DNA from 4 places in the Embleya sp. NBC_00888 genome. Region 1 is predicted to be linked to each of the others. Evidence: riboswitches for the same ligand, from Rfam matches in the RefSeq annotation. Region 1 holds a riboswitch; each other region holds the start of a gene.
What was found. A riboswitch is a leader RNA that binds a small molecule or an ion and turns the genes downstream of it on or off. The one in region 1 is predicted to bind cobalamin.

Region 1 (7,819 bases):
GAGCGAGTGACGCCGCCGAGGAGGACCCACGATTCCGGCGTTCCGGCCCCTGCGGGCCCGTCCCGTTCCGCCCCCGCCGCCCCTACGTCTGGGCGGCGTGTCGGCCCGGAGCGCGGAAGTGGCGTCGCCGACGCCGCAGGCCCGATTCCGAACAGACGGTTGGATCGGTTCCCGGCCCGCCGAGCGACGGGTGCCGGTCCCGGCTCACGCGGCGACACGAGATGGCCCCAGTGGTACCGCAGGGGCCAACGGCCCGCCGATTCCGGACCTGGACCACCGCCTGACCCAGGAGCCGCGCCCGCCCCCGATTCCCCCGGCCGGGACGAGCGCCGGGCCCCCGAGCCCCGCGCGTACGGAGGAAGTCGCGACGCCGGTGCCCGTTCGCCGCACGGGCCTCAGCCGACCGCCTGCTTCACGAGTGCGGCGATCCGCGTCTCCACCTCGGCCGTCACCTCGACCAGCGCGAACCCGGCCGCCCACATCGGGCCTTCGTCCAGCTTCGCCAGGTCGCTGAACCCGAGCGTCGCGTAGCGCGCCTTGAACTTCTCCGCGCTCTGGAAGAAACAGACGACCTTGCCGTCCAGCGCGTAGGAGGGCATGCCGTACCAGAGCTTCGGCGCGAGCACCGGGGCGTTGGCTGTGATGACGGCGTGCACCCGCTCGGCCATGACCCGGTCCGAGTCCTGCATCTCGGCGATCTTCGCGAGTACGTCCCGCTCCGCCTCCGCCGCCTTGTCCGCGCGCGAACCGCGGCGCGCGGCTGCCTTCCCCTCCTTGGCATGCTCCTTCATCGCGGCCCGCTCCTCGGCTGAGAAGCCCTCGTACGTGCCGCCGTCGTCGTTGCCCATGACAGACCTCCCCCGTCGATGATCATGCTGTGAACGATCTTGAAATGGGACCTTATCCCGGCGCCAAGGCAGCGACCAGTACCCAACGCGCGGACGGATCCGGCGTCGCCGACTCTCCCGTTCCCGCGGAACGTCGACCGGGCATCGGCGCCGGCCGAAGGCCCGTCAGCGGTGTGGGCCGTGCCGGCCGAGGGTCCGCACGGGGGTCGTGGCCGGGCGGGTCCGTTGCGGTGGTCGGCGACCCGTCGGGCCCCGGCCGCCGACCGGGCTCGTCAACGCCGCGTCAGTCGGCCGGCCGAGGCGGTGTGTCGGGGAGTTCGCGGCGGACGCCGTCGAGAATCAGCCGCACGCCGTAGGCGAAGCGCTCGGCCGGGTCCGCATCGAACGCCGTCGTCAGCGCGGTGCGCACGTACTCGGAGTCCGGCCGCCCCACCACCAAGGCATCCTTGCGATCCTTCCAGATCCCGTCCGCGGACAACTGAGCCTGGGCCTGTTCCTCGATGGTGTGGCCCAGCACGTAGTGGCCGAGGCTGAGGGCCACCCACCCGGCCCGCTCGGCCGGGAAATCGGCCGCCTGAAGGATCCCGAAGACGGCGTCCTCGACCAACCGCGTATTGGGACCGGCCACGTACGTGCCGGCCACCACCCGGGCACCGTCGCGATGGGACAGCAGCGCGGCCCGCAATCGTCCGGCCAGGAAGGTCAGTTGCTCGTCCCACGGACCGGCCGGCAGGGGCGCGGCGACCGCTTCGAGCAGCCGGTCGGCCATCGCGTCCAGGAGCGCCTCCTTGCTCGGGAAGTGGCGGTACAACGCCGGCCCCCGGACGTTGAGCGCGGCCCCGAGCTTGCGAGTCGTCAGTCCGTCGAGTCCCTCGACATCCAGAAGCGCGATCGCTCCATCCACTACATCCGCCCGTCGCAACAAGCTCCGCACTCCCCTCTTCTCGATTTCCGCCCAGCCTAGTCGTTGCTGTTATCATCGATCACTGTTACCGTTGATAACATTAGGACAGGCTAACCTAATCAATGAAAGGGGCGAGATGATCAAACGCGAAGTCTCGGCAACACGGCGGCTGTTGCGGGCGCGGGTGGTGCGCCGCGAACGGCCCTCGGAGCACGTCGCAACGGTCACCATCGGTGGACCGGAACTCGCCGACTTCGACGCCATGGGCGCCGACCAGTGGGTACGACTGTTCTTCCGCCGCGAAGGTCAGACCCGGCTGCGGATGCCCACGTGGTCGGGCACCAGGGCACTGCTGCAGATGTTGACCATGGACACCGAGACGAAGCCCTGGGTCCGGAGCTACTCCGTACGTTCCTTCCGCGCCGCGGACCTGGAACTCGACATCGACATCGCCTTGCACGGTGGCGAGTCACCCGGCTCGCGCTTCGCCCTGAACGCTTCGCCGGGAGAGGAAGTGGCGATTCTCGACGAAGGGATCACCCATCTCCCACCGGCCGGCGCCCGCAGGCTGCTCGTCGCGGACGACAGCGCCGTTCCCGCCGCGCTGAGCATCATCGAATCCGCGCCGCCCGACCTGGAGGCCGTCGTGCTGCTCGAGGTCGCCGCCGCGGCCGACATACGCAAGATCCAGGCACCCGCGGGGGTGGATGTGCGCTGGATCCACGGGCGGGCGGCGCACGAGACGCCGGGACGACGGGCTCTGCGGGCCCTGGCGGACACCGACATCCCGCCGCCGCCCTTGTACGCCTGGATCGCAGGCGAAAGCGGGCTGGTCAAAGGGGCGCGCCGGCTGCTCGTCCGGGAACGCGGTGTCCCCCGGACGGCCATCACCTTCACCGGCTACTGGAAGGAAGGACGCTCGGCGGCGAGTTGAGAACCGCCGAGCCTCCCCACGAAAGAAGGATGGTCATGGAAACGACCGAACTCCGCTACCGGCGCCTGACGCCCGAAGACGTGCACGCATTGATCGGTAGCCCCAATCCGATGGCGAAAGCCAAGAAGCTGGATCGGATCGACTCGTACTTCCACCGTTTCATCGCGCACTCGCCGTTCGTTTCGCTGGCGACCGCCGATGCCACCGGACTCCCGGACTGCTCTCCGCGCGGGGATTACCCGGGGTTCGTGAAAGTCCTCGACGAGCGCACGCTGGCGTTGCCCGACCGCCCCGGCAACAAACTCGCGGACTCCTTTCACAATCTCGCCGAGAACGACGGCGTCGGGCTGCTGTTCCTGGTCCCCGGAGCCCGTGAGGTCCTGCGCGTCAACGGGCGCGCCTACCCCAGCGATGAGCCGGACGTTCTCGCGCGTATGCAAGTCGAGGGCAAATCCCCGTCGTTGGCCCTGATCGTCGAGGTGGTCGAAGCGTATTTCCACTGCGGCAGAGCGCTGATCCGCTCCCGGCTGTGGGAACCCGAGTCCCGCGCGCTCGCCGACGAGGTGCCCTCCGTCGGGGAGGCCGCCGTCGCGCAACTCGGGCTCGACGTGGAGGCCGCCGTCATCGACCGTGCCATGCAGGACAGCTACCACACCCTGTACTGAAGACTCGAGGAGGCTTGCAATCCATGCAGGAAGCGTTGGTCGAGCAGATCGAGTCGGTTGCTCTCCAAGTCGCCGTGGTCACCTTGCGGGGAACCGGCGGGCCGCTGCCCCCTGGGAACCCGGGGCCCACATCGATATCTCCCTCCCCAATTGGCTCACGAGGCAGTACTCGCTGTGCGGATCGCCGACCGACCGCGATCGCTACCGGATCGCGGTGCGGCACGATCCGCTGAGCCGAGGCGGCTCGGAGTACGTCAATCTGTTCCTTCGAGCCGGGCGCCGCGTGCGGATCTCCGAGCCCCGGAACAACTTTCCTCTCGACGGGGCGCGCAGATATCTCTTCATCGCCGGTGGCATCGGCATCACCGCGATCCTGCCGATGATGCGGGCCGTCGCCGATCGCGCGGCGGCGGACGCCACTCTCGTCTACGTCGGGCGCACGGAGGACGCGATGCCTTTCGTCGCGGAGATCCGTCGGACCTTCGCCGACCGCGCTCTGGTCATCGCCACCGAACGCGACGGCCGACCGGATCTCGCCGATCTCGCACGCCGACTCCCGGAGGACACCTCGGTCTATTGCTGCGGGCCCGTCGGCATGCTCGACGCCTGTAGCGCGCACTTTCCCGCGGACCGGCTTCACCTCGAACGCTTCCGCCGAGCCGAGAGGAGCTTCGCCCCCGACTCGCCGTTCGAGGTGGTCTGCGCACGCTCCGGGGACCGGGTCGCTGTCGCGTCCGGCGAGACGATGCTCGATGCCCTCAACCGCTCCGGCCACCCGATGGCATCCGGATGCCGCGAGGGATTGTGTGCCGCCTGCGACGTCGTCGTCTTGGAGGGAACCCCCGAACATCGTGACGACATCGGCGCACCTGCCGGTCACATGTACCCGTGCGTATCGCGTTCCCTGTCGGCTCGACTCGTCGTCGACCTTTGAGTTCGACGCCGCGAACGGCACGGTACGGGTGGCACGGTACGGGTGGGTGAGGCAGTGCCCGCGTGGGGTTCCTACCCGCTGTGCACGATCTGGATCAGGTTGCCGCAGGTGTCGTCGAAGACCGCGGTGGTGACCGGGCCCATCTTCAACGGCTCCTGGGTGAACTGCACGCCGAGTTCGCGCAGCCGGTGGAACTCCGCGTCCACGTCCGCCACGGCGAAGGACGCGGCCGGGATGCCGTCCTCGACCAGCGCCGTCTTGTACGGCTTCACCGCGGGATGGCCGTCCGGCTCCAGCAGCAGTTCGGTCCCGTCGGGATCCTCCGGCGAGACCACGGTCAGCCACCGGACCTCGCCCAGCGGGACCTCGGCCTTCTTCACGAAGCCCAGCACGTCCGTATAGAAGCGCAGGGCCTTCTCCTGGTCGTCGACGAAGACGCTGGACAGGTGAATCCTCATGGCGTGCTCCCGGGTGCGTCGGGCTTGAGCCAACGGGTCACGATGCGCAAATATCGACTTGCCTATCAAATCGAGGCGGGTGCAATCGGACCACGAGGGTTGTCGTGGTGTCGTAGGCTCCGGGACATGCACAGCAGCCTGACGGAGCACGCACGCTGCCTCTACGGCGACGAGTACCGGCCCACGCCGCCGTGCGACCTCGAACACCGCGAGTCCTACTTCGTCGAGGAGTTGACCTTCGCCGACCCGGATTCGATCCTCGCCATGCTGCGCGAGTTGTCCCCGCACCTGGTCGACGGCCGCCTGCCGGTCTGGATCCGCAACCTGTCCTACCGGCTCGTGCTCCTGCAACGCCCGGACGAGCCGGCGCTGATGCGCGAGGCCGCCGAGAACCTGTGGCTGCACGGACCGGACTGGGACCACATCGCCGCGGACCTGACCAGGGCGGCGGACGCTCTGGGCACGGGCTGACCACGAGCCGAGCCCGAGCACTACTCGGCGCGCAGAGCCTCGCGCGGCGCCTGTACGGCGCCGCTCGGGTCGTAGCCCTCGGGTACGCCCTCGATCAGGATGATGTCGCCCTTGATGTGCCGCGAGCGCAGCGGCGCGATCCTGCGGTACGCGGGCGATTCCCACCAGGCCCGCGCCTCGGCGATCCCGGGGAAGCCGATCATCACGACGTTCCCGGCCCAACCTCCCTCCAGCACCTCGTGTTGCGTAACGTGCACGAGGTACCGGCCGCCGTAGGGCCGGAAGGTGCCGGGGAGTCGCTCCGCCGGGCCTGCCCGGCGGGTTCCAGTGCTCTGTCCTACGCGGTTCCAGTCCTGCTTTCCGCAGGTCAAGACGTTACGGACAGACCAGCGACCCGGAATCAGTCACGCATCAGTACTTGGACGAAGGTCGTCACCCACGCGCTCGAGCTCGATCGACGCTGGACTTACTAGGACGTCCGACTATATCGTCTTGAACTACAAGGTCCGCGGTGCAGGGAAGTCGGTGTGAATCCGGCACGGTCCCGCCACTGTGACCGGGGAGTGCGCTGCCGAGGCACCACGCCACTGGCGAAAGCCGGGAAGGCGGGCGGCGTGTGTCGATCCGGAAGTCAGGATACCGGCCGCGGGTATATCCGTGTTGTCCACGAGGATGGAGCAAACACGCATGACGCCGGTCTGCGCACTCGCCCCGGACGATCTTGCGAACGTCGAGGTCGTCGGGCTCGCCTGACCACCCTCACGTGCCACCCGACCTCGGCAACTCCGCGCCCCGCAGCGGCGGTTGCCGTGGTCGGGTCATTGCCCCGCCTCCGGATCGCACCTGACGAGAGACAGGTCGTTCATGGTCCGCGAGCTTTCCCACTTCATCGGCGGCAAGCACGTCCACGGCGCGTCCGGCGCGTTCGGCGACGTGTACGACCCCAACACCGGACGCGTGCAGGCGCGCGTCCCGCTGGCCGACCGCGCCGACACGCTGGCGGCGATCGACGACGCCGAGCAGGCACAACCGGGTTGGGCCGCCTGGAACCCCCAAAAGCGCGCCCGGGTGCTCTCCCGGTTCCTGCAACTGGTCGAGTCCGAACGCGATTCGCTGGCCGAGCTGTTGTCGGCCGAGCACGGCAAGACCATCGCCGACGCCCACGGTGATCTGCAACGCGGCCTGGAGGTTGTGGAGTTCGCCGTCGGCATCCCGCACCTGCTCAAGGGCGAGTTCACCGACAACGCGGGTACCGGCATCGACGTGCACTCGCTGCGCCAGCCGCTCGGCGTGGTCGCCGGCATCACCCCGTTCAACTTCCCGGCGATGATCCCGCTGTGGAAGATCGCCCCGGCCATCGCGTGCGGCAACGCGTTCGTCCTCAAGCCGTCCGAGCGCGACCCCTCGGTACCGCTGCGCCTGGCCGAGCTCTTCCTCGAGGCTGGACTGCCGCCGGGTGTGCTGAACGTGGTCAACGGCGGCAAGGAGTCCGTCGACACGCTGCTGGAGGACCCCCGCGTCCAGGCGCTGGGCTTCGTCGGCTCGACCGCGATCGCCGAGTACGTGTACACCTCGGCCACCGCGCGCGGCAAGCGCGCCCAGTGCTTCGGCGGCGCCAAGAACCATCTGATCGTGATGCCGGACGCGGACCTCGACCAGGTCGTCGAGGCCCTGATCGGCGCCGGATACGGTTCCGCGGGCGAGCGCTGCATGGCGATCTCGGTGGCGGTTCCGGTCGGTGCGGAGACCGCGGACGCGCTGGTGGCCAAGCTCGTCGAGCGCATCGCCACGCTGCGGGTGGGCCCTTCCCACGACCCCGACGCCGACTTCGGCCCGTTGGTGGGTCGGGACGCGCTCACCCGGGTGCACGACTACCTGGACATCGGCGTGCGCGAGGGCGCGAAGCTGCTCGTCGACGGCCGCGACGTGCGCGTCCCCGGCCACGAGGACGGCTACTTCGTCGGCGCGTCGCTGTTCGACCACGTCACGCCCTCGATGCGGGTGTACCGCGAGGAGATCTTCGGTCCGGTCCTGTCGGTGCTGCGCGCGGCCGACTACGAGGACGCGCTGCGACTGGCGAGCGAGCACGAGTACGGCAACGGCGTGGCGATCTTCACCCGCGACGGCGACACCGCCCGCGACTTCGGTCGCCGGGTGAACACCGGCATGGTCGGCGTCAACGTGCCGATCCCGGTACCGGTGGCCTACCACACGTTCGGCGGGTGGAAGCGGTCCGGATTCGGCGACCTCAACCAGCACGGACCCGACTCGATCCGCTTCTACACCCGGACCAAGACGATCACCTCGCGTTGGTTCTCCGGTGCACGCGAGACCGCGAGTTTCACCATCCCCACGATGGGCTGACCCGATGACCACCCTCACCGAGGATCAGCTCGCGATCGTCGAGACGACGCGGGACTTCGCCCGCGAGCACCTGGCCCCGCACGCGATCGAGTGGGACCGCGCCAAGCACTTCCCGGTCGATGTCCTGCGCAAGGGCGCCGACCTCGGTCTCGGCGGCATCAACGTCCGTGAGGACGCGGGCGGTTCGGGCCTGAGCCGACTGGATGCCGCACTGATCTACGAGGCGTTGGCCGGCGGTTGC
Region 2 (7,819 bases), on a different replicon from region 1:
GCACGATGACCCACGGTCCGGACTTCCCCGCCGAGCTGCGGCGCTGGCGCACCACCCGGCGGCTGAGCCAACTGGAACTCGCCGCCCGCGCGGACACCACCCAACGCCACCTCAGCTTCATCGAGAGCGGCCGATCCCGTCCCGGACGCACCATGATCATCCGCCTCGCCGAATCACTCGGCCTGTCCCTGCGCGAGCGCAACGCGCTGCTGCACACCGCCGGGTACGCGCCGGTCTTCCCCGAATCGGACCTGGACGCGCCGATGTTGCGCCCGGTGCGCGAGGCGCTGCGCGCGGTGTTGGACGGCCACCTGCCCTACCCGGCGATGGTGCTGCGCCCGTACGGGCAGATCGTCGCCGCCAACACGGCGATCGACGTACTGACCGAGGGGGCGTCGCCGGAGTTGCTCCGGGAACCGATGAACATGCTGCGCCTGATGCTGCACCCCGAGGGCATGGCGCCACGCGTGGCGAACCTCGACGCCTGGGGGCATCACGTCCTGGACAACATGCGCGCACAGGCGCTGCGCAGCCCGGACCCGCTGCTCGACGCGTTCATCGAGGAACTGCGCGGCCATGTCCCGGACGCCCGACCGGGCCCCGACCACCTGGGCTTCGCGGTCCCGCTGCGGCTGCGCGACCCGGACGGCCCGGGCGAGTTGCGGCTGCTGACCACGTTGACGTCCTTCGCGACGGCCACCGACATCACGCTGGCCGAACTGCACCTGGAGGCGTTCCTGCCGGCCGACGAGGCCACCGCCACGACGCTGCGCCGCCGCGCGGCCGAACGGTCCTGACCCGGACCCCCGTCACGCCGCCGCCGAGCGAGCACGTCTCCGACAACGCGAAACCGCCCTGCCGTCCCGGGACCGGGACGGCAGGGCGGTGGCGGCGCGATCGCGCGAAGACGTCCGGACTCAGAAGTCCTCGTCGAACGACACCGAGCCGGTGACCGCGACCTGGTAGGCCGAGACCCGCCGCTCGAAGAAGTTCGAGAGTTCCTGCACGTCCTGCAGTTCCATGAAGCCGAACGGGTTCGCCGAGCCGTACACCGGCGCCATGCCCAACTGGGCCAGCCGGCGGTCGGCCACGTGCTCCAGGTAGGAGCGCATGTCGGCGACCGTCATCCCGGACACGCCGCCTTGGAGCAGGTCCTCCGCGAACGCCGTCTCCGCCTCGACCGCCTCGGCGAGCATCCGCCGTACGTCCTCGGCGAGTTCGTCGTCGAACAGGTCGGGCTCCTCGGCCCGCACCGTCTCGACCACGGAGAACGCGAAGTCCATGTGCGCGGACTCGTCGCGGAAGACCCAGTTGGTCCCCGAGGCGAGGCCGTTGAGCAGACCACGCGAGCGCAGGAAGTACACGTACGCGAAGGCGCCGTAGAAGAACAGACCCTCGATGCACGCCGCGAAGCAGATCAGGTTGAGCAGGAACTGCCGCCGGTCGTCCCGCGATTCGAGCCGGTCCAGGCCCATCGCCGAGTCGATCCAGCGGAAGCAGAACTCCGCCTTGCGCCGGATCGAGGGGATGTGCTCGACCGCGGCGAACGCCTGCTCGCGCTCCTCGTGGTCGGGCATGTAGGTGTCCAGCAGAGTCAGGTAGAACTGCACATGGACGGCCTCTTCGAAGAGTTGCCGCGACAGGTACAGCCGCCCCTCGGGCGAGTTGATGTGCCGGTACAGATTCAGCACCAGGTTGTTCGCCACGATCGTGTCACCGGTCGCGAAGAACGCGACCAGGCGCTGCACGAGGTGTCGTTCGGCCGGGCTGAGCTTGTCCAGGTCGGCGAGGTCGCTGTGCAGGTCGACCTCTTCGACCGTCCAGGTGTTGCGGATCGCCGCGCGGTACTTCTCGTAGAAGTCCGGGTACTGCATCGGGCGCAGCGTGAGGTTCATTCCGGGATCGAGCAGGCTCACGTGCACGCCTCACAGGCTTCGGGGTTCTCCAGCGAGCAGGCGATGACCTCAAGGTCCGAGATCTCCTCGACGGGCGCGGCCGAGGCCTGCGCCGGCACGGTCGCCTGCTGGATCCGCGTCGCGGGGCGCGAGCGCAGGTAGTACGTGGTCTTGAGGCCGGTGGACCACGCGTAGCGGTACATCGAGGACAGCTTGCCGATGGTCGGGTCGGCCATGAACAGGTTCAGCGACTGCGACTGGTCGATGTACGGCGAGCGGGCCGCCGCCAGGTCGATCAGCGCACGCTGCGGGAGCTCCCAGGCAGTGCGGTACAACTCCCGCACATCCTCCGGGAGTTCGGCGATGCTCTGGACCGAGCCCTCGGCGCGCTTGATCCGGTCGCGGACCGCGGGGGTCCACAGGCCGCGGGCCTTGAGCTCGCGCACCAGGTAGGCGTTGATCTGGAGGAACTCGCCGGACAACGTCTCGCGCTTGAACAGGTTCGACACCTGCGGCTCGATGCACTCGTAGGCACCGGCGATCGAGGCGATGGTCGCGGTCGGCGCGATCGCCACGAGCAGCGAGTTGCGCAGGCCGTGCTCGGCGACCCGGTCGCGCAGCGCGTCCCAGCGCTTGGTCTGGGTCGGGTACACGCCCTCCCACAGGTCCGGCTGGAGCCGGCCGCGCGCGGCGTGCGTCTCGGCGTAGGCCGGGTGCGGGCCGTGCGCCTCGGCGAGCGCCGAGGAGGTCTCCAGCGCGGTCAGGTAGATCTCCTCGGAGATCAGCGTGGACAACTCGCGCGCCTCGACCGAGTCGAACGGCATGCCGAGCGTGAAGAACACGTCCTGCAGGCCCATCAGGCCCAGGCCCACCGGACGCCAGCGCGGGTTGGACGCGGCGGCCTGGTCGGTCGGGTAGTAGTTGATGTCGATCACGCGGTCCAGGAAGACCACCGCGGTGCGCACCGTCGCGCGCAGCTTGTCCCAGTCCATGCCCTGGCCGGCGATCACGTGCGCGCCGAGGTTGACCGAGCCGAGGTTGCACACGGCGGTCTCGCCGTCGCTGGTCACCTCGAGGATCTCGGTGCACAGGTTGGACAGGTGCACCACGTTGCCCGGCTCCGCGGCCTGGTTGCAGGTGCGGTTGGCGGCGTCCTTGAAGGTCATCCAGCCGTTGCCGGTCTGCGCGAGCGTGCGCATCATCCGGGCGTAGAGGTCGCGCGCGGGCATCTGCCGGACGAACCGGCCGTCCCGCTCGGCGGCTTCGTACACCTTGTCGAACTCGGCGCCCCACAGGTCGGGCAGTTCGGGCAGCTCGTTCGGGTCGAACAGCGACCAGACGCCGTCCTCCTCGACCCGGCGCATGAACAGGTCCGGCACCCAGTTGGCCAGGTTGAGGTTGTGCGTGCGGCGCGCGTCCTCACCGGTGTTCTCGCGCAGTTCGAGGAACTCCAGGATGTCCGGGTGCCAGGTCTCCAGGTACACGCAGGCCGCGCCCTTGCGCCGGCCGCCCTGGTTGACCGCGGCCACGGACGAGTCGAGCGTCTTGAGCCACGGCACGATGCCGTTGGAGTGCCCGTTGGTGCCGCGGATCAGCGAGCCGCGCGAACGCACCCGCGACCACGCCACACCGATGCCGCCGGCGAACTTCGACAGTCGGGCGATTCGCCCGTACATGTCGTAGATCGACTCCAGTTCGTCCTTGGGCGAGTCGAGCAGGTAGCACGAGGACATCTGGGTGTGCACGGTGCCGGAGTTGAACAGCGTCGGCGAGCTGGGCAGGTAGGCGAGCGAGGACATCAGCCGGTAGAAGCCGATCGCCTCGCCGGGCTCCTGGGCCAGGCCGCACGCCACGCGCAGCAGGAAGTGCTGCGGGGTCTCGACCACCTTGCGCGAGACCGGGTGGCGCAGCAGGTAGCGGTCGTACACGGTGCGCAGGCCGAAGTACTCGAACCGCCGGTCGCCGTCGACGTCCACGGCGGCGTCCAACTCGGCGGCGTGCTCGGCGACGAACGCCGCGGTCTCCGCGCCGATGACGCCCTCGCGTCGGCCGAGCGCGATGCCGGCGCTGAACGAGGTGACCCCGGCGTCGAGGGCCTCGTCCGCGATCCGGCCGGCGAGCAGGCGCGCGGCGAGCCGCGAGTAGGCGGGTTCCTCGGCGATCAGCTCGGCGGCGGTACGCACCGCCAGGTCCGCGGCCGCTCCCTTGTCCGCGCCCTCGTTGAGACCCGCGACGACCCGGCGGACGACCCGATCCGGATCGACCTCCGGCAGATCGCGCGCCTGGGTGCGCACCAGGGTAGCCAGTTGGTCCTCGGGGCTTTCGTCGATCCGCATCCGGGTCGCGCCCACGCTGTCCACAACGGTCACGTGCTCTCTCCTCGCGAGCTCGTACGTACAGTGACCCCGCGCCCGAAGGCGCGGACAGCCGGCAGGTATTCGGACTCGCGGGCATGCCGGGGCGCCACCGGGCACGATGTGCTCGGCGGGCCGCGGAGTTCCCCGTGGTCGTCGCTCGCCGAACCCCTCTGGGCGTTCGGCACCGCAGGACGACATTCGTTCCCGCTTACCGCTGCGGGGGCAGTCCCGGCTTCACACCGGGTTCCCTCTTGCGTCGCCCCTCCGTTTGACCGGAACGGCGAACCAGCTGCGTCGCAGAGCATATATGTAGTGGCGGGGTGGTCGTCGCACCCCCAGGTGTTGTGTCGTGTCGCGATTCCCGACCTACCACGATTTCGGCCGGGACGGGCCCACTCCCGGCGGCGCGGCCGTCCACACCGGGTGTCGCGGCGCCTCCCGAGCCGAGCGGAATCGTCTCCTCCCGGCGTACGCCCGGCATGACGGTACTCGCGCGCGGGCCGCCGAACGGCCGCACGACACGCCGGCGTTGTGCGCGGCGCGCGTGGCCGGGCGCCTGTCGAACGTGGTGTCCGGGCGTCGAGAGAAAGACTTTCGCGGGGCGGCCGAGCGGGCGAAGGCGAGGCGCCGGGGGCGTACGGTCGGCCGCGGGGTGTGCCGGGCGGGTACGGCGTCCGTCGGGCGTGTCGGCGGGGTGGGAGCCGGGCGTGTCGGCGGGTGCCTCCGGCGGCCGGTGTGGGCGGCCTCGGAGGCGGCCTCGTCGGCGTCCTCAGGGGCGGCCGGCGCGGGGGCCGGCCCCGGGTAGGCGCGCGTGTCGTGCCGGGCGGTCGTGGCATCGGTCCACCGACCGGGGCACCTCCCGGCCCGAGTCGCGCCACTCCGCGACCAACGCCTCGTACACGGGTGTCTCGAACGTCTCGGTGGGCCACGGCCCGAACGGGGCCCGCAGGATCTCCATGCCGACCCAACCGCGCGAGGGAGCGCGAAGTAACCGCCAACCGGGTGATGCCACTCGGTCGATGGACGAATCGACTCGGATACAGGCGCGCGGACCGGCCCGGGCGCACCGATCGCGCCCCTGGGCGGTCGGGCGCCTTCGGGTCGTACTCGGGCCGTACTTTGGCCGCATTCAGACAGCCTTCGGCTATCTTCGGCCGGATTCAGCCGTCTTCGGTGGGTTTCGCCGAGTTTCGGCGGGCCGGGCGCCTTCCGGTCAGGTGCTTTCGGTCCCGATGGTTTCGGTTCGTGCCGTTTTCGATCGTTCGCTTTCGATATGGGCCGCCGCCGTGCGCAGTTCGGCGAACGCCTCGCCGAGCGCCGCCGCCGTCCAGTGCGCGTTCAGGCCGCTCGGGTTCGGCAGCACCCAGATCCGGGTGTCGCCGATGGTCTCGGCCTGCCGACCGACCGCCGCCTTGGGCCGGCCGAAACCGGTCCGGTACGCGCCGATGCCGAGCACGGCCAGCCAGGCCGGCCGGTACGTGCGCACCTTGGCGGTGAGCGCCGCGCCGCCGGCGACGTACTCGTCCCGGCTCAACTCGTCCGCCCGGGCGGTGGTGCGGGCCACCACGTTGGTGATGCCGAGACCGAGCGCGGTCAGCGCGTCCTGCTCGGCGGGCGCGAGTAGGCGGGGCGTGAACCCGGAGGCGTACAGCGCGGGCCAGAACCGGTTGCCGGGGCGGGCGAAGTGCCGCCCGGTCGCGCCGGACCACAGGCCGGGGTTGATCCCGCAGAACAAAACCCGCAGGTTCGGTCCGATCACGTCGGGGATGGTCCGGCCGTGCGCGGCGGCCATCTCGGCGGCGGTGGGATTGCGTCCGGGCGGGATCGGCAGCACGACGGGCTTCGCGGGCGGTCCGGGCTGCGCCGGGGCGCTCACGGCGCCTCCGCGATCAGCGCCGTCCCCACCGACCGGAAGCCGAGCCGGTCGTACACGCGGGCCACGTCCTGGTCGCCGGCCGACAGGAACACCGTCTCGCTCCCGTCGGCGAGCGCGTGCCGGGCCAGTTCCCAGGTCACCGCCGCCGCGAGGCCGCCGCGTCGGGCCGCCGGGAGGGTGGCCACACCGACGATCTCGGTGGTGCCGTACAGGTGTTGATAACTGCCCACGCACAGCGGCCCGGCCGGGCCGTACGCGGCGAACATCACCGTCTCCCCGGTGCGCAGGCGCTCGTTGAGGTAGGACAGCAGACCCGGGTCCTGGCCGAGCGCGGCGGTGTCCCGTTCGGTCGGGCCGTCGGTCCCCGACGCGGTCCCCGGGTTCGCGAAGCCGACCGCCGCGACGCTGTGCACGATCGCCAGGTCGGTCGCGTCCGCCCGGATCCGACGCACCGTCACCAGGTCGGGCAGGGCCGGGCGTTCGGCCGGCTGCTCGGCCGGGTCGAGCACCATCAACGGGTGCTCGTGGACGTGCAGTTCGGCCTCGATCGCGGCCGCGCGCAGCGCCGGAGTGGTCTCGTCGACCCATTCGAACGTCTCGGGCACTTTCAACTCTCTCTGCCGCGCCCGCACCGCGCGGACGTCCGCGACGGTGGGCTCGACGGAGCTGCCGAGCGTGGGTCGTGCGTAGAAGGGCCACCCTTGGCCCTCGCGAATGAACAGGGTCAGCGCGCCGAACGTTTCCGTGCGGGTGGCTCGGCGGGCCACCGCGTCGTAGAACATCTCCAAGTGGGCGCGCGCCTCTGCGGCGGACTTCGGCATGCGGGTCAGTGTGACACGACCGCCGGCACCGATACCGGCCGGTGTGCCAACCCGGTCTTCAGTCGCGCGAGCAGATCGGACAGCGTCCGGGCGTCCTCGTCGGACCAGTCGTCGAGGCGCTCGGCGATCACCGTCAAGCGGTCGTCGGTGGCCCGCTCGACCACCGCGCGACCCTCCGGAGTGAGGCCGAGCAGGAAGGAGCGGCCGTCGTGGGGGTGCGGCCGGCGCTCCACCCACCCGTGCTCGACCAGGTGTGCGATGTGTCGGCTGACCACGGACATGTCCAGGTCGAGCAGTTCGGCGACGTGCCCGGCGCGCAGCGGCCGCGTACTGCGGGCGAGCGCGAACAGGACTGCGGAGCCGGGCGGCAGGCTGCCGATCGGGACCGCCTTGGCGAGGCTGCGGTGGACGCCGACGATGCCCTCGAGCTCGGTGAGCAGGTGCCGGCAGGCTTCCCGGGTGGCCATGGCGAGGCTCCTCTTCGTGGCGACTCGCCACCACCATAAAAGATGTTAGTTGCGCTCGGCAACTTCCACGAAGCGAGCCCCTCACGGGAGGCGACCGACCCACGACTCGCCTGGGCCGCTCGCAGACCGTGCCTCACCCCTCCCGAAGCGTCGCCCGGCCCACGCGGCGCAGCCGAGCGGCCCGGTTGTGCCGGTCGCCCTCGGCCCGATCCAGGGACAGGACGGCCCGGCGCCCGTGCAGGGTGAGCGTCATCAGATGGTTGCCGAACCACGGACCGCCCAGCTTCGTCCACTCGACCGGCAGCGGGGTCAGCCTCGCGTGCCGGGCCAGGGCGCGCCCGATGCGGGTCGCCATCCGGCCCCACCCGAACCGGAATCCGACCCGGATCGCCGGGGGCACCGA
Region 3 (7,819 bases), on a different replicon from region 1:
CGGCTCGGCGTGTCCGACCGATTCACCCGGTCGGCCGCTCCGCGCGGGACCCGACACACGGTTCCCGGTGCCCGGAGCGAACCGAACGCGCAGGCCGGGAATGCTCAGCCCGCGCTGCCCCGACCCGGTGCCGACGACCCGATCCGGGTCCGGGCCGGGCGCGGCGGCTTGTCGTGGAAGACGCAGTCGCCGCACGTACCGCCTCCGGGGATCCGGTAGTACAGGCAGCACGTGGTGCGGCGGAACGCGCCGAGCGCACCGTGCAGGCCGGTTCCGCGCAACCGGCCGGCGGCCAACAGGCCGTCGGCGAACACGCGTGTGGTCGCGACGAGTTCCGGCTCGGCCGGAGCCAGGTGCCGGTGCAACACGCGGGCCGCGCCGACCAGGGCCGACGCGGCGTTGCCCCACAGCAGTCGCTCGGCGACCGGCACCACCGCTCGGGTCGCCCCGGCGAGCGGCACCAGATGCCCGAGCAACACCGCGTCGTGAAGTTGCTCGATCCCCGAACGGTCGTCCGACACCGGCACCGGCGCCGGATCGGGCGCCCACAACTCGACCGGCCCGGCGTCCGGGAAGCGCCAGTACGTCCGGGCCGGATCCAGGTCGGGCACCACCCGGCCGAGCACCGCCGCGCCCAGTGCCACCGACCACAACCGTGAGGCCACGCCCAGGTACAGGATCGACGCGGCGACCCGCGGTTCCTCGGTCCGCAGCCGGGCCCGTACGTGCTCCACCCGGTCCGCCCACGCGGCGGGCGCGGCCCGGTCGTACAGCTCGGCCAACGGCCGAAAGCCCGCGCCGTCGGTGATCGGTCCGGTCCGCAGCTCGAAGTAGGGCCCCACGTCGGCGAGCCGGCGCAGCGGCCCGCCGACGTGGGACCGCGACCGCGCGCCGGTCAGCGGCTGTCGCCCGGACGCCACAACACATCACCCGCACCGCCGGCGTTGGCCCGCCGGGCGAGGACGAACAGCAGGTCGGACAACCGGTTGAGGTAGCGCGCGGTGAGCGGGTTGACGGTCGCGGCCCCGCCCGCCGTCGCCCGCTCGTCCGCCTCGATCAGCGCCCAGGTCGAGCGCTCGGCGCGGCGGGCCGAGGTGCGGGCCACGTGCAGCAGGGCCGCGGCCGGGCTGCCGCCGGGCAGTACGAAGGAACGCAGCGCGGTCAGTTCCGCGTTGAACGCGTCGCAGTGCTCCTCCAGCCGGGCCACGTCCGCCTCGGTGATCCGCAGCCGGGTGTCCCCCTCGGCGATCGGCGCGCACAGGTCCGCGCCGACGTCGAACAGGTCGTGCTGCAGTTGCGCCAATACCGCGCGTGTCTGCGGTTGCGGGTCGCCGAGCGCGAGCACGACCCCGATCGCCGCGTTGGTCTCGTCCGTGTCGGCGTACGCCGCCAACCTCGGATCGGTCTTGCGCGTCCGGGAGTTGTCGCCCAGCGCGGTCGTGCCGGCATCGCCGGTACGGGTGTAGATCCGGCTCAGAACCAAGGACATGGTCGGCACCGGCCTCTCTCGGGGAAATCCGCCCCGGTTGGTGAGGTGGCGACGACGTGAGTCTCCTGGCTCTCGGATCATCGCTCCTCCCGGCCTTCCGACCCGTCTGGGGGCCGTGGCCGGTTCGGGAGTCGCTCCCCGATCACAGTGGCGGGACCGCGCCGGATTCACACCGGCTTCCTCGTACCGCCGTCGCCTTGCGCCTCCCACCATGACACGCCCGACGGGCCCGGTCCACCGTCGGATCCGGACCACGCGTGCGGGTGAAGCTTGCCGCCGGTCCGCGCGCCGAGCCCCGGACCGGCGCGGGCGAAGCCCAGGATCGGATTCCGAGAGCGGCTCCCTCGGCCGGCGTCGGCCCGGCGGTATCGGCGCCGAAGGGTGCCGGCGAGCGCCGGTGAGTCGATCCGAGATCCGGCCGTGCCGGGAAATCAGTGCCGGAGGTATGCGTGTCCACGGTGTCCGGAACACCTGAACCAGCCGGTCCGACGCGTCGGGTGGGTCAGGCATGTCGGGTGGGTCGGGTACCTCGAGCGGGCGTGGTCCTGGCTTGTTGTGCTTCGCTGTTCGGAGCGGGGTCGGGGCATCCCGCCGCCTGCGCGGGGTGGTTCGGCGCCGAGGGACGGCATCTCGCCTCCTCCGTGCGGCTCTTCGATGCCGGTTCGGCGCGGCCGACCCCTTCCGCGGCGGACTTCGGCGCCGGGTCGGGACACGCCACCCCACCCGCCGGGCCCCTTGGCGCGGGAACGGGAGGCCCCACCCCGTCCGCCGCGCTGTTGACCGCCGGCGCCGGGCGCCCCGTCGGGTCCGGCGACCGGGTGCGGCCGAGGGACGAGCCCGAGGCGATCCTGCCGCCCGTCCCGCGTGCCGTCGCCGATCGGGCGGGCACTCGCGCCGGGCAGTCGGTGGACGTCCCGGTCCTGGCCGGCGACTCCGGCGAAGGGCTGGTCGTGCTGTCGTACACCAATCCCGAACACGGCCTGGTGCTCCAGCGGGACGAGGCGGATTCGGTGCTGCGGTACACGCCGGGGCCGGGCTTCACCGGACGCGACAGCTTTCGCTACACGATCGTCGACCGGCTCGGCCGCGAGGCCACCGCGAGCGTGCGGATCGAGGTGGTGGCCGGCCCCGGTGCGTCCGGCCGGCCGGTCGAGACCCGGGCGGGCAAGCTCGGCGTCCATCGCGGCGTCGACGAACTCCGCGCACCCTCGGCCGCGTCGGCGGCGCGTCCGCGCGCCGGGGTCGATCCGGGCGGCGGGTCGCTGCTCGTGGCGTTCCTCGGCTCGGCCGTGCTCGGGGCGGGTGTCCTGGCGTTCGTCGCCCACCGTCGGCCGGGCCGGCGGCGGCTCGGCTGAGCGGGCCCGGGTCGGTTCGATCGGCTGTTCGAGGTTGCGCCCCGAACGGCGGCTGTTCCGGGGGTTCTTCGGTCTGATCGGCCTTTCGGGGCTCGTCCCCCGACCGACTGCTCCGACGTTTCTTCGGTCCGATCGGCCCTTCCCAGGCTCGTCCCCCGATCGGCCCTTCCGGGCTTCCTCGGTCCGGCCGGTGTCGCCCCGGTCAGCCCTTCCGGGCCTCCTGGGTGAGCTGGTAGAGCCCGTACAGCAGCTCGGCGATGCCGACGATGAGCAACACGACGCCGATCTTCCCGAGCGCGACCACCGGTGTGTCCACGTCGTCCGCGAACAGCTTCAGGGCTCCGCCCACCACCGCGCTCAACAGGCCGGCCGTCAACGAACCGCGTGCCTTCGCCACGGTCTTCCTCCTCCACTCGACCTGCGGGTACGGCTATGAGGCTAGGTCCGGGCCCCGGCCCGGCACGCCCTCCGCGGGAACGAACCGGCGTACACACTTCGGCCTAGAACCGCGCCCGGGTTCGCCGCGGCCGGTGGGTTCGGCGGGGCTTCGGGAATGGGGCCGGCCCCACCCCCGAAGGGTGGCCAGCCCCATGGGCACGCCCGTTTCACGCTCCTAGCGTGGATCCGGTGCCGTGAACGGGGAGCGGCCGGAACGGCGGAGGGACGACAGTGAGCGGGCGACCGACACGGCCACGACACACGATCGGGGACGAACCGGAGGGTGTCGGGGCGCCGGCCGTCCGGCTCGACGCGGTGCGCAAGGTGTACGGCAAGGGCTCGGCCTCGGTCGCCGCCCTCGACGGGGTCACCCTCGCCTTCGGACACGGCTCGTTCACCGCCGTGATGGGTCCGTCCGGCTCCGGCAAGAGCACCTTCCTGCACTGCGCGGCCGGCCTGGATCGGCCCACGTCGGGCACGGTCGCGGTGGCCGGCCGGGACCTCGCCGAGCTCAACGAGAACGCGCTGACCAGGCTCCGTCGGGAGCGGATCGGTTTCGTCTTCCAGGCGTTCAACCTGCTGCCCACCCTCACGGTGGAGCAGAACATCACGCTGCCGCTGCGGTTCGCGGGCAAGCGCGCCGACCGCCGGCGGATCGCCGAGGTGATCGCGCGCGTCGGCCTGACCGACCGCGCCCGGCACCGGCCGCACGAGTTGTCCGGCGGCCAGCAACAACGGGTGGCGATCGCCCGCGCGCTGGCCGTGCGCCCCGCCGTGCTGTTCGCGGACGAGCCGACCGGTGCGTTGGACACCCGGACGGCGGCCGAGGTGCTGGGTCTGCTGCGGGAGTCCGTGCGGACCGACGGCCGGACCATCGTGATGGTCACGCACGATCCGATCGCCGCGTCCTTCGCCGACCACGTGGTCTTCCTCGCCGACGGTCGGATCGCCGACCGGCTGGACGCGCCGACGGTGGACGCGATCGCCGAACGCATGACCCACCTGGGCGCGTTCGCGAACGCTCCGCTCCCGGGTGGGCGGCCGACGGTCGACGGGATCCGCTGATGTGGGGGCTCGCGCTGCGCACGCTGCGCTTCCGGGCCGGTGGCTTCGTCGCCACCTTCGTCGCGCTGTGTTTCGGCGCGACGGTGGTGATGGCCTGCGGCGGGCTGCTCGAGACCGGGGTACGCAACAACGCGCCGCCGCAACGCCTGGCCCAGGCCTCGCTGTTGGTGATCGGCGATCCCACCTTCACCGGCCCACGCGACGGATCCGGGGACCGGGAGCGGGACTTCGCCCTGGCCGAGCGGGTGCCGTTGGACGCGCGGCTCGTGGATCGGGTGCGGGGCCTGGAGGGTGTGCGCGCGGCGGTCGGCGAACGCACCTTCGAGACCGCGCTGACCAGCGCCGGTGGCGGTCGCAAGGCACAGGGGCACGCCTGGGAGTCGGCGGCGCTGACGCCGTACGCCCTCACCCGAGGGGCCGCGCCGGTCGGGCCCGACGAGGTGGTCCTGGATGCCGCGCTCGCGCGCCGCGCGGGCGTCGCCGTGGGCGACCGGGTCGAGATCGCCGCACACGGCGGCTCGGCCGCGTACCGGGTCACCGGCATCGCGCAGCCGGCGCGTACCGTCCCGCAGGCCACCATGTTCTTCGCGGCGGCCGAGGCGGAGCGGCTCGCGGCACCCGCCGGCACCATCGCCGACATCGCAATCGTGGCCGACCCGGGCGCCGATCTCGGCGCGCTGCGCAAGCGGGTCGCCGGCGCGCTGAACGAGGACCGGGCCAGGATCCTCGCCGGCGACGATCGCGGCGCGGTCGAGCACCCCGAGATCCTGGCGGACAAGTCCGACCTGATCTCGCTGGCGGGCGTCTTCGGCGGGCTGGCGGTCGCGGTCGCGGTGTTCGTGGTGGCCGGCACGATCGGGCTGTCCGTACAGCAGCGCCGCCGCGAGTTCGCGTTGATGCGCGCGATCGGCGCGACGCCGCGTCAGTTGCGCCGGATGTTGCTCGGCGAGACGTTCCTGGTGACCGTGCTCGCGGCGGGTGTCGCGTGGTTCACCGGACCCGCCGCCGGTCGGGTGCTCTTCGACCGGCTGGTGACCTCCGGCATGGTCGCCGAGACGGTGCGGTTCGAGCAGGGCTGGATCCCGGCGGTCGCGGCGGCGGGCGCGGTGCTGCTGACCGCACTGGTCGGCGGCTTCATCGGCGCGCGACGCACGGTGACCGCGAAGCCGACCGAGGCGCTCGCCGAATCCGCGCTCCAGCAGCGCTGGTTCAACTGGTTCCGATGCGTGGTCGCGCTGATCGCGCTGGCCGGCGCCACCGCGCTGGGCCTGGTCACCGTGCTCGTCCTGGAGGGCCCGATCGCCGGGAGTACGGCGGGCCCGGCGGTGATCTGCGCCGCGATCGGCCTGGCCCTGCTCGCCCCCGGCCTGACCAAGCTGCTCACCTGGGTGTTGTCCCTTCCGCTCGGCGCGCTGACCGGCGAGTCCGGCCGGATCGCGATGCTCGGCTCACGGGCCACCTCGGTGCGGACGGCCGCCGTGGTGACGCCGATCATGCTCGCGGTGGCGATCAGCACCGGCCAGTTGTACCTGCAGACCACCACGACCACGCACGCTGAGCGGGTGTACACGGAAAGCCTGCGCGCCGACGCGGTGTTGACCGGTGCGGGTGGCGGTCTCGACCCGGCTCTGGTCGAGCGGGTGCGGGGCATTCCCGGCGTCGCGAGCGCGAGCGCGTACGCCGCGAGCGAGGGCTTCATCGAGCAGCCGCGGACCGCGCCGGACGGTCGGCACGGCCTGCAACTCCAGGGGGTGGATGCCGAGTTCGGTCTGCCCGCCACGGCGGTGACGGCCACCTCCGGGTCGTTGTCCGAGTTGCGCGGCAATACCGTGGCGATCCCTCGGGGTCTGGCCCGGTCGATCCATCGCGGGCCGGGTGACACGGTCCGCGTGCGGCTGGGCGACGGCGCTTCGGTGGACGTGCGCGTGGTCGCGCTGTTCGAGAGCCGGCCGGGCTACGACTCGCTGCTGCTGCCGGTGTCCCTGCTCGCGCCGCACACCACGAACGGGCTGCCCGCGCAGATCCTGGTGCGCGCGGCCGAGGGCACCGACCCCGACCGGCTGATCGCCTCGCTCGGGGCATGGGCCAAGGAGCATCCGGGCGTTCGGGCCGCCTCCAGGAACGCACTGCTGGAGACGCACGCCGAGGAATCCAAGACCCAGGCGTGGGTCAACTACCTGATCATCGGCATGCTGACCCTCTACACCGCGCTGGCCCTGATCAACTCGCTGATCCTGGCCACGCACAACCGGCGCCGCGAGTTCGGCCTGCAACGCCTGAACGGCGCGACCCGCGGCCAGATCATGCGCATGGCCGCGGTCGAGGCCACGCTCACCACGCTGATCGGCGTGATCCTGGGCACGGCCGCGGCGGCCGCGGCGGTGATCCCGTTCAGCCTGTCCCTCACCGACTCGTGGCTGCCGACCGGCCCGATCACCATCTACGCGACCGTGGTCGCCACAGCGACGACACTCACCTTCACGGCAACCCTCCTGCCCACCTGGAACGCACTCCGAACGAGCCCGGTCACGGCGGCCCAGGCCTGACGGGGACGATGGCTCGGTCGCGAGCCGGCTCCCCCGCCACCACCCGGGCGGCCCCATCGATGCGACGCCCCCCGCGAGCCACCTCCGAACATGACAAAGGCCCAGGTCACCATAAAGTGACCTGGGCCTTTGTGATGGAGCCGCCTAAGGGAGTCGAACCCTTGACCTACGCATTACGAGCACCGTAGCAGCAGTCCCTTGTGATGCCGGGCAAGATCACATAGGAACGTTTGGACTGGTCAGAGGCAGTAGACCTCCCGGCCCTACCCAAGCGATGCCGGTGCGTGCCAAGGCATCCGGACACATCGGGGACACATCCGGATGCCCTCCCCACCTGCACAAACGTGTTCCCCGGCCGCGAGCGCAACTCTGCGCTCACGGCCGGGGAACTCGGGCCACGAGCCGCCGGGGGCCTTGATCGAATCACCCACGATCGGGGAGCCCGACGATGGCCGTCACGTGACACCCCGGCCAGCCGGTTCCACACCTAGAATCACGGGCGTGAGCACACCGTGACGGTCTGCCCCGGGCGAACCACGTTGCCATCGGCGCAGATCATGCACTGATCCAGAAAGGCCGTTCTTTGTGGATGTAGCCAAGGACGACCGGCTCCTCATTGATGGGGAGTTGGTGGTGGTCGTGGCGGCAGAACCCGTAAGCGCTGGCTTCGAGTGCATCGTCAGATCCCAAGGCCGTGGGTTACTTGAGGTTTTCGTACGTTCAGAGGATGTTGCCGGATGCAAAGTAGCCGCGTCCGATGGCAGCGGCGATAGCCAGAGGGCTACCACGGCGGTCTGGGCCCACTGGATGCGTTGGGCGATTCCAAGGATTCGATCTGCAGTTCTGGCAACCCGCCCCATCCGCCCGTACGCCCACCAGGACGACGCGGTGTTCGGCGTCATGCTCTCCCAGCCGCGGTTGCGATT
Region 4 (7,819 bases), on a different replicon from region 1:
GTCCGCGATGCGCGTGGAATTCGCGACCGAACCGGGTCATCCGGGCAAACCGAACGAGGACTTCGTCGTCGCGGGGCCGACGACGCTGGTGCTGCTGGACGGTGTGACGTCGAGTTCGGACAACGGATGCAAGCACGGTGTCCCGTGGTTCGTCGAGCGGTTGGGCACCGCCCTGTTCACGCACAGCGGCGGCCGGCCGGACCGGTCCCTGGCCGAGTGTCTGCACGACGCCATCGAGGACACCTCGGCCCTGCACGTGGACGGCTGCGACCTGGCCCGGCCGGACGCGCCCGCCGCGACGGCGGTGGTGGCGCGCGTGGTCGAGGACCGGTTGGAGTACCTGGTGTTGTCCGACTCGACGCTGTTGATCGAGCGGGACGAGGACCTGACCGTGATCACCGACGATCGCCTGGACGTGATCGGCGTGGCCGCTCGCCGGCGCCGGGACGCGCATGCGACCGGCACACCCGAGTACCTGACGGCACATCAGGAGTACGCGGACACCCTGCGGGCGGCGCGGAACGTGGCCGGCGGCTACTGGGTCGCGGCGGCCGATCCGGAGGCGGCGGGCGAGGCGTTGACGGGCGGACTGGACCTGGGCGAGGTACGCGCGCTCGCCGTGTTGAGCGACGGGGCCAGCCGACTGGTCGACCGGTTCGGGCTGAGCGACTGGGATCGACTGATGACCACGCTGCGGCACTTCGGGCCGGCCGAGGTGTTGGCGCGGGTCCGGGCCGCGGAGGCCTCCGACGCGGACGGCACGCGCTGGCCACGCGGCAAGCCCTGCGACGACGCGACGGCGGTGTGGGCTCTGGTGTAGCCGGCCCGCGGACAGGCTCCGGACGCCGGACCGCGCCCCGACCCGGCCCCAACCCCCGACCCCCGACCCCCGAACGCCGAACGCCGGACGGGCCGTCGACGACCCGACCGGCGTTCGACGCGCCGCCGGACTATTTCGGCAGCACGCTCTCGATCGCGGCGATCAGGTTCGGGTCGTGCGGGTCGGTCTGCGGCCGGAACCGACCCACGATCGCGCCGTCGGCGGAGAGCAGGAACTTCTCGAAGTTCCACTGCACGTCACCCGCGCCGCCCTCGGCGTCGGAGGCCGCCGCGAGCACGTCGTAGAGCGGATGCCGGTCCGGTCCGTTGACGTCGATCTTCTCGGTGAGCGGGAACGTGACGCCGTAGGTCGTGGAGCAGAACTCGAGGATCTCCTCGGCGCTGCCCGGCTCCTGACCCATGAACTGGTTGCAGGGCACGCCCACGACGGTGAAGCCGCGCGCGCCCAGTTCCTTCTGGAGTTCCTCCAGGCCGGTGTACTGCGGGGTCAGGCCGCACTTGGACGCGACGTTGACGACCAGTGCGACCTTGCCCTCGGTGACACCGCCCAGGGTCGTACGCTTCCCCTCCAGCGTGGCGATGGGGGTATCGAGGATGCCCATGATCGTTGTCCTTCCTGCGTGGTGCCGCTCGCAGCGACGCGATCCGATGACGTGGAGCGCTCCGAGACGGCGCGAGTAAGACCTGAAGACTCGACGCTATCGAGCACAGCGGTAGGCTGCCCGACCGCGTCAGGCCGAATCACCACGCCGTGTGGCGTACACATCCGCCAGTCCCGCGCGCCACCCCACCGCACACGGACCGGTGATCGCCGCGCGCTTGCCGGTGTCCTGTACCTGACCGCGCAGCGTGCCCGGTTGCTCGCGCACCACCACCTCGGCCGGCAGGCCGCTCAGATCGGCCATGTGCGCCGCCCAGTCCTGCACGCTCACCGGCTCGTCGCCGCCCCAGTTGACCACCGTCGCGGGGGTGGACGCCGCGTCCAGCAGGGCCGCCGTCTGGCTGTTGATGTCGTCCTGGTGGATCGGGCTGTACATGCACGGATCCCAGCGGGTGACGATCGGTTGCCCGGCCAGCACCGCGTCCAGGTGCATCGTCGGCAGGCCGCCGCCCGGGCCGTAGGAGGCGTTCATCCGGGCGATCACCACCGGGAGGTCGAACGCGCGGGCGCAGTAGCGCGCCACCGCCTCCTCGGCGGTCTTGGAGACCGAGTAGGTGGGCGCGTGCGAGACGTTGGCGTCGCCGAGCGGGTCGGTCTCACGGAAGACGTGCATCGGGTCGGGATGCGGCTTGAGCACCGACGCGGTGGACATCACCAGCGCCGCCTTGGCCCGTCGACAGTGCTGGAGCAGCAGCCCGGTGCCCTCCGCGTTGACCCGCAACGCCTCGTCGTAGTCCAGCCCGGGACCCTGGAAGGTGGCCAGGTGCAGGACGTGGGTGAAGTCCTCGGGCAGCTCGCCGAAGTCGCCCGAGCCCAGGTCGACGGCGCGCGTGGTCACGCCCAGCGCGTCCACCCGCTTGCGGTCCTCGGCGTTCGAGAAGCGGGCGATGCCCCATACCTCGTTGTCCCGGGCCAGGTACTCGGTCAGCGGGTAGGCGATCTGGCCCGCGGGGCCGGTGATCAGGATCTTCTCGCCGGACAGCATGCGGCTCCTCGGGGACTCGGGTACGCGATCCGTAACGGATCCGGCTGCGATCCGTACGCGAAGTACGACGTCGAGCTTCGACGGTACATCTGACGTACCGTCATATCCGAGACGGAGCAGGGAGGCCAGAGCGGTCGTACGTGGCCCCGGACACCCTCGTGCGTGGCCCGGGAACCCGCGCGCGGGTTCCCGGGCATCCTCGCGCCGGTCCCCGGACACCCCGATGGCGCCCACCGCACGGGGGTGGCGGGGGCGCCAGGGGTATCGAGGATGGGTCTGCGGGCTCCGACGGCGGGCCTCGAACGCGCCGCCGGGGCGCGAACTCAGACCTCGATCTCCTCCTCGATACGCTTGAGGCTGTGTCGGGCCAGCGCGAGGTTGGCGCGGTCCTTCATCAGCACGATGTAGAGGAACAGACCCTTGCCGGCCCGGCCGGTCAGCGGCCGGATCACGTGGTACTGCTTCCCGAGCGTGATCAGGACGTCCTCGATCTGGTCGCCGAGGTGCAACATCTCCATCGTGCGCATCTTCGCGCGCATCACGTCGGTGTTTCCGGCGGCGGCCACGTTCAGGTCGAGTTCCTTGCTGCCGCCGAGAATTCCGAGCGCCATTCCGCTCGTGTAGTCGACGAGGGCCACACCCACGGCGCCCTCGATCGTCATTGCTTCCTTGAGGGCCGTTTCCATATTGGCCATGATTGCCTCCGGGGCGATCGGCGGTGCGGCTTTCCGGTGGACTCCGACAGGCTCGTCCTCGGGCACTGCTGCGACACCCGGGGTCGGCGGCCCGACCGGGATCACCTCGATCGGGTCGGCGTCGACTGCCGCGTTGGGATGGGCCTCGATTGCTTCGATGACATCCGCCTCGGTCACAGGGGTCCACTCGCTGTCGGACCCGGTCGGCAGGTCGCCTGATCTGCGCCGGGACGGCCTCGACCGTCGCGGGGGTTGTGCCATCTCCGCCCAACTCCTCGCGATCGGGCTCCTCGATGTCGAAGCCCGCGCGGGTGAACCCCGCCGGCCCGCGTCCGCCTTGGCCCGCACCGGCACCGGATCGCCGCGGCCGAACACGGGCGTCGCCGAGGGCGCCCGTGCGCCGATACTCACGACCTCCGTCGAATTCACGCCCCCGCCGCTCAAGTCACGCGCCCCTTCCCCCTGTGTGCGCCCGTTCCATCCGCGCGCCCGTACTTTGCGCGTTGCCCGTATCTTGTGCGTCTGTTGCGGGTCTGGGAATTCGAGTTCGACTGCTTCGAACTCGACGTCCCGGACTCACTGAACGGCAGCGTAGAAGCAGCTCGAAGAGCCCTGCGGGCAATATTCGATTAATTTCCGGAAACCCGGTCCGGACGCGACCCGGGCGCTAAAATCCCCTGCCCCGCACGAACGGCCCGCCGTCGGGGGCTGTCCTGGGAAGTGACTCGCCGGTAGCGTCGGCCGCGATCCCCCGCCCGAATACCCGTCCGAGTCGAGTTCGAGGAGACGCACATGTCCGGCACCGATGCTCCGCAGGCCCAGGACGTGCAGGGCCGGCAGCCGACCCCGCCGCAGCCGGTGTCCCCGGCCGACCTGAGCTTCGCCCTGCCGCCCACGTTCGAGACCGTCGAACAGGAGCGCCGGCACCGCAAGGAGCGGTTGACCGCGGCGCTGCGGCTGTTCGGTCGGTTCGGCTTCGAGGAGGGGGTGGCCGGCCACATCACCGCGCGTGATCCGGAGCTCACCGATCACTTCTGGGTCAACCCGTTCGGGATGTCGTTCAAGCACATCACCGTGGACGACCTGATCCTGGTCAACCACGAGGGACAGGTCGTCGAGGGTCGATTCCACGTCAACCAGGCCGCGTTCGCGATCCACTCGCAGATCCACGCGGCCCGTCCCGACGTGGTCGCGGCGGCACACAGCCACTCCGTGCACGGCCGGGCGATCTCCGCACTCGGCATCCGGCTCGAACCGATCACGCAGGACGTGTGCCCGTTCTACGAGGACCACGAGCTGTTCGACGATTACGCGGGCGTCGTACTCGATGCCGAGGAGGGCCGCCGCATCGCCAAGACGCTCGGCCCGCGGAAGGCGCTGATCCTGCGCAACCACGGCCTGCTCACGGTGGGGCAGTCGGTCGACGCGGCGGCGTGGTGGTTCATCACCATGGAGCGCTCCTGCCAGGTACAGCTGCTCGCCCAGGCGGCCGGTGAGCTCAAGCCGATCACGCCGGAGAACGCGCGGCTGACCCGGGAACAACTGGGCAACGACACGGTTGCCTGGATCAACTACAAGCCGCTGTACGACGTGATCAGCCGCTCCGAACCGGACCTGTTCGGCGTGGACGGCCCGATGACGATCTGATCACCCGACGATCCGATCACCGCGGTCGGCGCCGGATCCGGGCAATCCGGTCCCGGCCGCCGACCGGATCCGCCGACCGGGCGCAATCTCGCCGATATCCGGCCGCGTCGGGAGTCAAATCACCCGGTTGCGGAAAGTACAACAGCATGTACGAACGGAGCCTTCCGCGGCACTTCGCCCGCTCGGCGCGGCCCGCCCGCCCGCGCGCCCGGGTGTGGCTGCCCGAGGTCGCGAGCCCGGTCGACCCCTCGGTGCTGTGGCGCCGGGTCGGCCAGTTCGTGGTGGACGTGCTGGCGTCCGCGCTGTTGCCCGGCGCCGCGATGTTCCTGTTCGTCCTGCTGCCCACACATCCCGACGGTTCGATCCGCAGCGGCCCGCTGACCGCGACGATCACCGTCGGTGTGCTGCTGGTCGCGCTGGCGATCCTGTTCTGGTACTGGGTACTGCGGCCCGCCGAGCACGACGGGCGCACGTGGGGCATGCAGATGTTCGGCATCCGGGTCGTGGACGTGTCCGGCGGGCGGGCGGGGCGGCGTCAGCTCGGGATCCGCTGGCTGCTGCTGTGCGTCGACGCGTTCGCGCTCGGCGCGGTCGGCCTGGCCGCGGTGCTCACCAGCGAGCGGCGCCAGCGGGTCGGTGACCGGGTCGCGGGCACCGTGGTGGTCCGGGGCCGAGGACCCGGCCTGAACTGAGCACCGCACGGCGTGGCTCGGCGCCGCGCCGCGCTCACCACGCCGCACCGCACCGCGTCCCGCCGCACCGAGCCGCACCCGTCGACGATCACGCTCCGGAATGCGGCAATTGCTCGACCGCTCCGCCCGCATTGTGGTCTTGCGCACGGTTTGCAAAAGCCATCTTGTCGCCATGTCCATCCGACCACTAGTGTCGGCTCGCCGTGGTGCTCGGGAAGCCGGTTCGATGCCGGCGCGGCCCTCGCCACTGTGATCGGGAAGTTCTCCTCCACCCCCGCGGAAACGTTGATTCGTCGCCGCGGGAAGCCACTGGGACCGCTCGCGCGGCCCCGGGAAGGCGGAGACGTGAACGTACGACCCGTCAGCCAGGAGACCGGCCACGGCGATCGTCCGTCCACGAGGTGTTGGAGAGGGACCCTTCCTCATGCATATCGCAGAGGGCTATCTGCCCTGGGAACACGCTGCCGCCTGGGGCGTCGCGTCGGCCCCGTTCGTCGTCCACGGCACCCGCGCGCTCACCCGCGAGGTGCGCGACAAACCCGAGAACACCCTGCTGCTCGGCGCGTCCGGCGCGTTCTCGTTCGTGCTGTCCGCGCTGAAGATCCCTTCCGTCACCGGTAGTTGCTCGCATCCCACCGGCACCGGACTGGGCGCGATCCTGTTCCGGCCGCCGATCATGGCCGTACTGGGCACGATCACCCTGCTCTTCCAGGCGTTGCTGCTCGCGCACGGCGGGCTGACCACGCTCGGCGCGAACGTCTTCTCCATGGCGATCGTCGGCCCGTGGGCCGGCTACGGCGCGTATCGGCTGGCCCGTTCGCTCCTGGACGGACGCGGCGGCACCACCCCGCTGGATGTCGCGGTGTTCGTGGGCGCGTTCGTCGCGGACCTGAGCACCTACTGCGTCACCAGCGTGCAGTTGGCCCTGGCCTTCCCCGACCCGGACAGCGGATTCGCGGGCGCGTTGGCCAAGTTCGGCGGCATCTTCTCCCTCACCCAGATCCCGCTGGCGATCAGCGAGGGTCTGCTGACCGTCCTGGTCGTGCGCTTGTTGCGGCAGTCCAGCCGAGGCGATCTGGTCCGGCTCGGTGTGGTCACGGACGCGCGGATCGCGCGCGAGGAGGAGAAGTCCAAGTGAAGCGCTCCACGAAGATCAACCTGCTGATCGTGGTGGCCGTGGTGCTGCTCGCGGTCCTGCCCGTGGTGTTCGGCATGGGCGACCACAAGGACGAGCCGTTCACGGGCGCCGACACCCAGGCGGAGACCGCGATCACGGAGAACGACCCGGACTACGAACCGTGGTTCAGCCCGTTGTACGAACCGCCGTCCGGAGAGATCGAGTCCGGCCTGTTCGCGTTGCAGGCCGCCCTCGGCGCGGGCGTGGTCGGCTACATGTTCGGGGTCAAGCGCACCCGCCGCCGGCTCGCGCCGGACGCCTCGGACACGCCCGACGAACCGACCGCCGCTTCGGCGAATGCCGAGGCGACACCGGCGGACCAGACGCCGGCCTCGGTCCCGGGCCGCTGATCCCGTGCTGCCGATCGACGCGGCGGCGCACGCGAGTTCGTGGCGTCACCGCCATCCGGCCGACAAGGCCGTGCTCTCCTTCGGGCTGCTCGGGTGCGCGGTGGCGCTGCCGCCGTGGCCCGGCGCGGTCGTGGTCGCGGCGACCGTCCTGGTCGTCGCGTTCGGCTTCGCGCGCGTGCCCGCCCGGCGGTTGTGGCGGGCCGCCCGCGCGCCGCTCGGATTCGCCGCCACCGGCGCGCTCGCCCTGCTCGTCACGATCGGCGCGGACGGCGTCGGCTGGGCCCCGGACGGGCCGCGCCACGCCGCCGAGTTGCTCGCCCGCTCCACCGCCGCGGGCCTGGCGATGCTGCTGTTCGCGTTCACCACACCGCTGTCGGACGTACTGCCGAGGCTGACCCGGGTGGGCGTGCCGGCCGCCGTGGTGGACGTCGCCGCGGTGATGTATCGGATGTTGTTCCTGCTCTACGACACGACCACGCGGATCAACCAGGCCCAGGCGGGCCGGCTGGGTCATCGCACCCGGCGAGCCCGTTGGCGCTCGGTGGCCGGGCTCGGCTCGGCGGTCTTCGTGCACGCGTTCGCCCGCGCCCAGCGCCTGGAGGCGGGTCTGGCCGGACGCGGCTACGACGGGCGCCTGCGGGTGCTGGTGGACGAGGTACGCGTCTCGCGGGCGTTCGTCGCGGGCTCCCTGTTCGTCGTGGCGGCGGTCGTCGCCGCCACTCTTCTCCTGGTATCGGTGGTGCCGTGATTCCGTTGCGGGTACGAGAGATCG

Region 2: linked by a shared signal. The riboswitch ahead of OG948_RS04315 (ribonucleoside-diphosphate reductase subunit alpha) and the one ahead of OG948_RS51655 (CoA-acylating methylmalonate-semialdehyde dehydrogenase) in region 1 are both predicted to bind cobalamin.
Region 3: linked by a shared signal. The riboswitch ahead of OG948_RS16990 (cob(I)yrinic acid a,c-diamide adenosyltransferase) and the one ahead of OG948_RS51655 (CoA-acylating methylmalonate-semialdehyde dehydrogenase) in region 1 are both predicted to bind cobalamin.
Region 4: linked by a shared signal. The riboswitch ahead of OG948_RS12685 (energy-coupling factor ABC transporter permease) and the one ahead of OG948_RS51655 (CoA-acylating methylmalonate-semialdehyde dehydrogenase) in region 1 are both predicted to bind cobalamin.

Annotation. Positions count from the first base shown of each region.
Region 1 is NZ_CP108785.1:4,002,723-4,010,541, reverse strand. It holds gene OG948_RS51700 (hypothetical protein) at 1-10, shown strand, start outside; gene OG948_RS51695 (DUF1801 domain-containing protein) at 396-848, opposite strand; gene OG948_RS51690 (TetR/AcrR family transcriptional regulator C-terminal domain-containing protein) at 1,132-1,752, opposite strand; gene OG948_RS51685 (siderophore-interacting protein) at 1,889-2,686, shown strand; gene OG948_RS51680 (MSMEG_1061 family FMN-dependent PPOX-type flavoprotein) at 2,722-3,351, shown strand; gene OG948_RS51675 (PDR/VanB family oxidoreductase) at 3,566-4,285, shown strand; gene OG948_RS51670 (VOC family protein) at 4,357-4,743, opposite strand; gene OG948_RS51665 (hypothetical protein) at 4,870-5,214, shown strand; partial or broken gene OG948_RS51660 (DUF1330 domain-containing protein) at 5,235-5,516, opposite strand; cobalamin riboswitch at 5,707-5,877, shown strand; gene OG948_RS51655 (CoA-acylating methylmalonate-semialdehyde dehydrogenase) at 6,079-7,578, shown strand; gene OG948_RS51650 (acyl-CoA dehydrogenase family protein) at 7,583-7,819, shown strand, end outside.
Region 2 is NZ_CP108784.1:1,122,438-1,130,256, forward strand. It holds gene OG948_RS04305 (helix-turn-helix transcriptional regulator) at 1-797, shown strand, start outside; gene OG948_RS04310 (ribonucleotide-diphosphate reductase subunit beta) at 918-1,895, opposite strand; gene OG948_RS04315 (ribonucleoside-diphosphate reductase subunit alpha) at 1,913-4,231, opposite strand; cobalamin riboswitch at 4,307-4,557, opposite strand; gene mug (G/U mismatch-specific DNA glycosylase) at 5,466-6,044, opposite strand; gene OG948_RS04325 (GNAT family N-acetyltransferase) at 6,125-6,949, opposite strand; gene OG948_RS04330 (MarR family winged helix-turn-helix transcriptional regulator) at 6,955-7,416, opposite strand; gene OG948_RS04335 (alkaline phosphatase D family protein) at 7,550-7,819, opposite strand, start outside.
Region 3 is NZ_CP108784.1:4,085,285-4,093,103, forward strand. It holds gene OG948_RS16985 ((2Fe-2S)-binding protein) at 105-920, opposite strand; gene OG948_RS16990 (cob(I)yrinic acid a,c-diamide adenosyltransferase) at 896-1,489, opposite strand; cobalamin riboswitch at 1,548-1,674, opposite strand; gene OG948_RS16995 (Ig-like domain-containing protein) at 2,131-2,844, shown strand; gene OG948_RS17000 (DUF5708 family protein) at 3,047-3,241, opposite strand; gene OG948_RS17005 (ABC transporter ATP-binding protein) at 3,514-4,347, shown strand; gene OG948_RS17010 (ABC transporter permease) at 4,347-6,893, shown strand; gene OG948_RS17015 (helicase-related protein) at 7,701-7,819, shown strand, end outside.
Region 4 is NZ_CP108784.1:3,130,081-3,137,899, forward strand. It holds gene OG948_RS12655 (protein phosphatase 2C domain-containing protein) at 8-820, shown strand; gene OG948_RS12660 (glutathione peroxidase) at 951-1,442, opposite strand; gene OG948_RS12665 (NAD-dependent epimerase/dehydratase family protein) at 1,572-2,486, opposite strand; gene OG948_RS12670 (hypothetical protein) at 2,810-3,181, opposite strand; gene OG948_RS12675 (class II aldolase/adducin family protein) at 3,974-4,828, shown strand; gene OG948_RS12680 (RDD family protein) at 4,975-5,520, shown strand; cobalamin riboswitch at 5,708-5,917, shown strand; gene OG948_RS12685 (energy-coupling factor ABC transporter permease) at 5,945-6,658, shown strand; gene OG948_RS12690 (energy-coupling factor ABC transporter substrate-binding protein) at 6,655-7,047, shown strand; gene cbiQ (cobalt ECF transporter T component CbiQ) at 7,052-7,795, shown strand; gene OG948_RS12700 (energy-coupling factor ABC transporter ATP-binding protein) at 7,792-7,819, shown strand, end outside.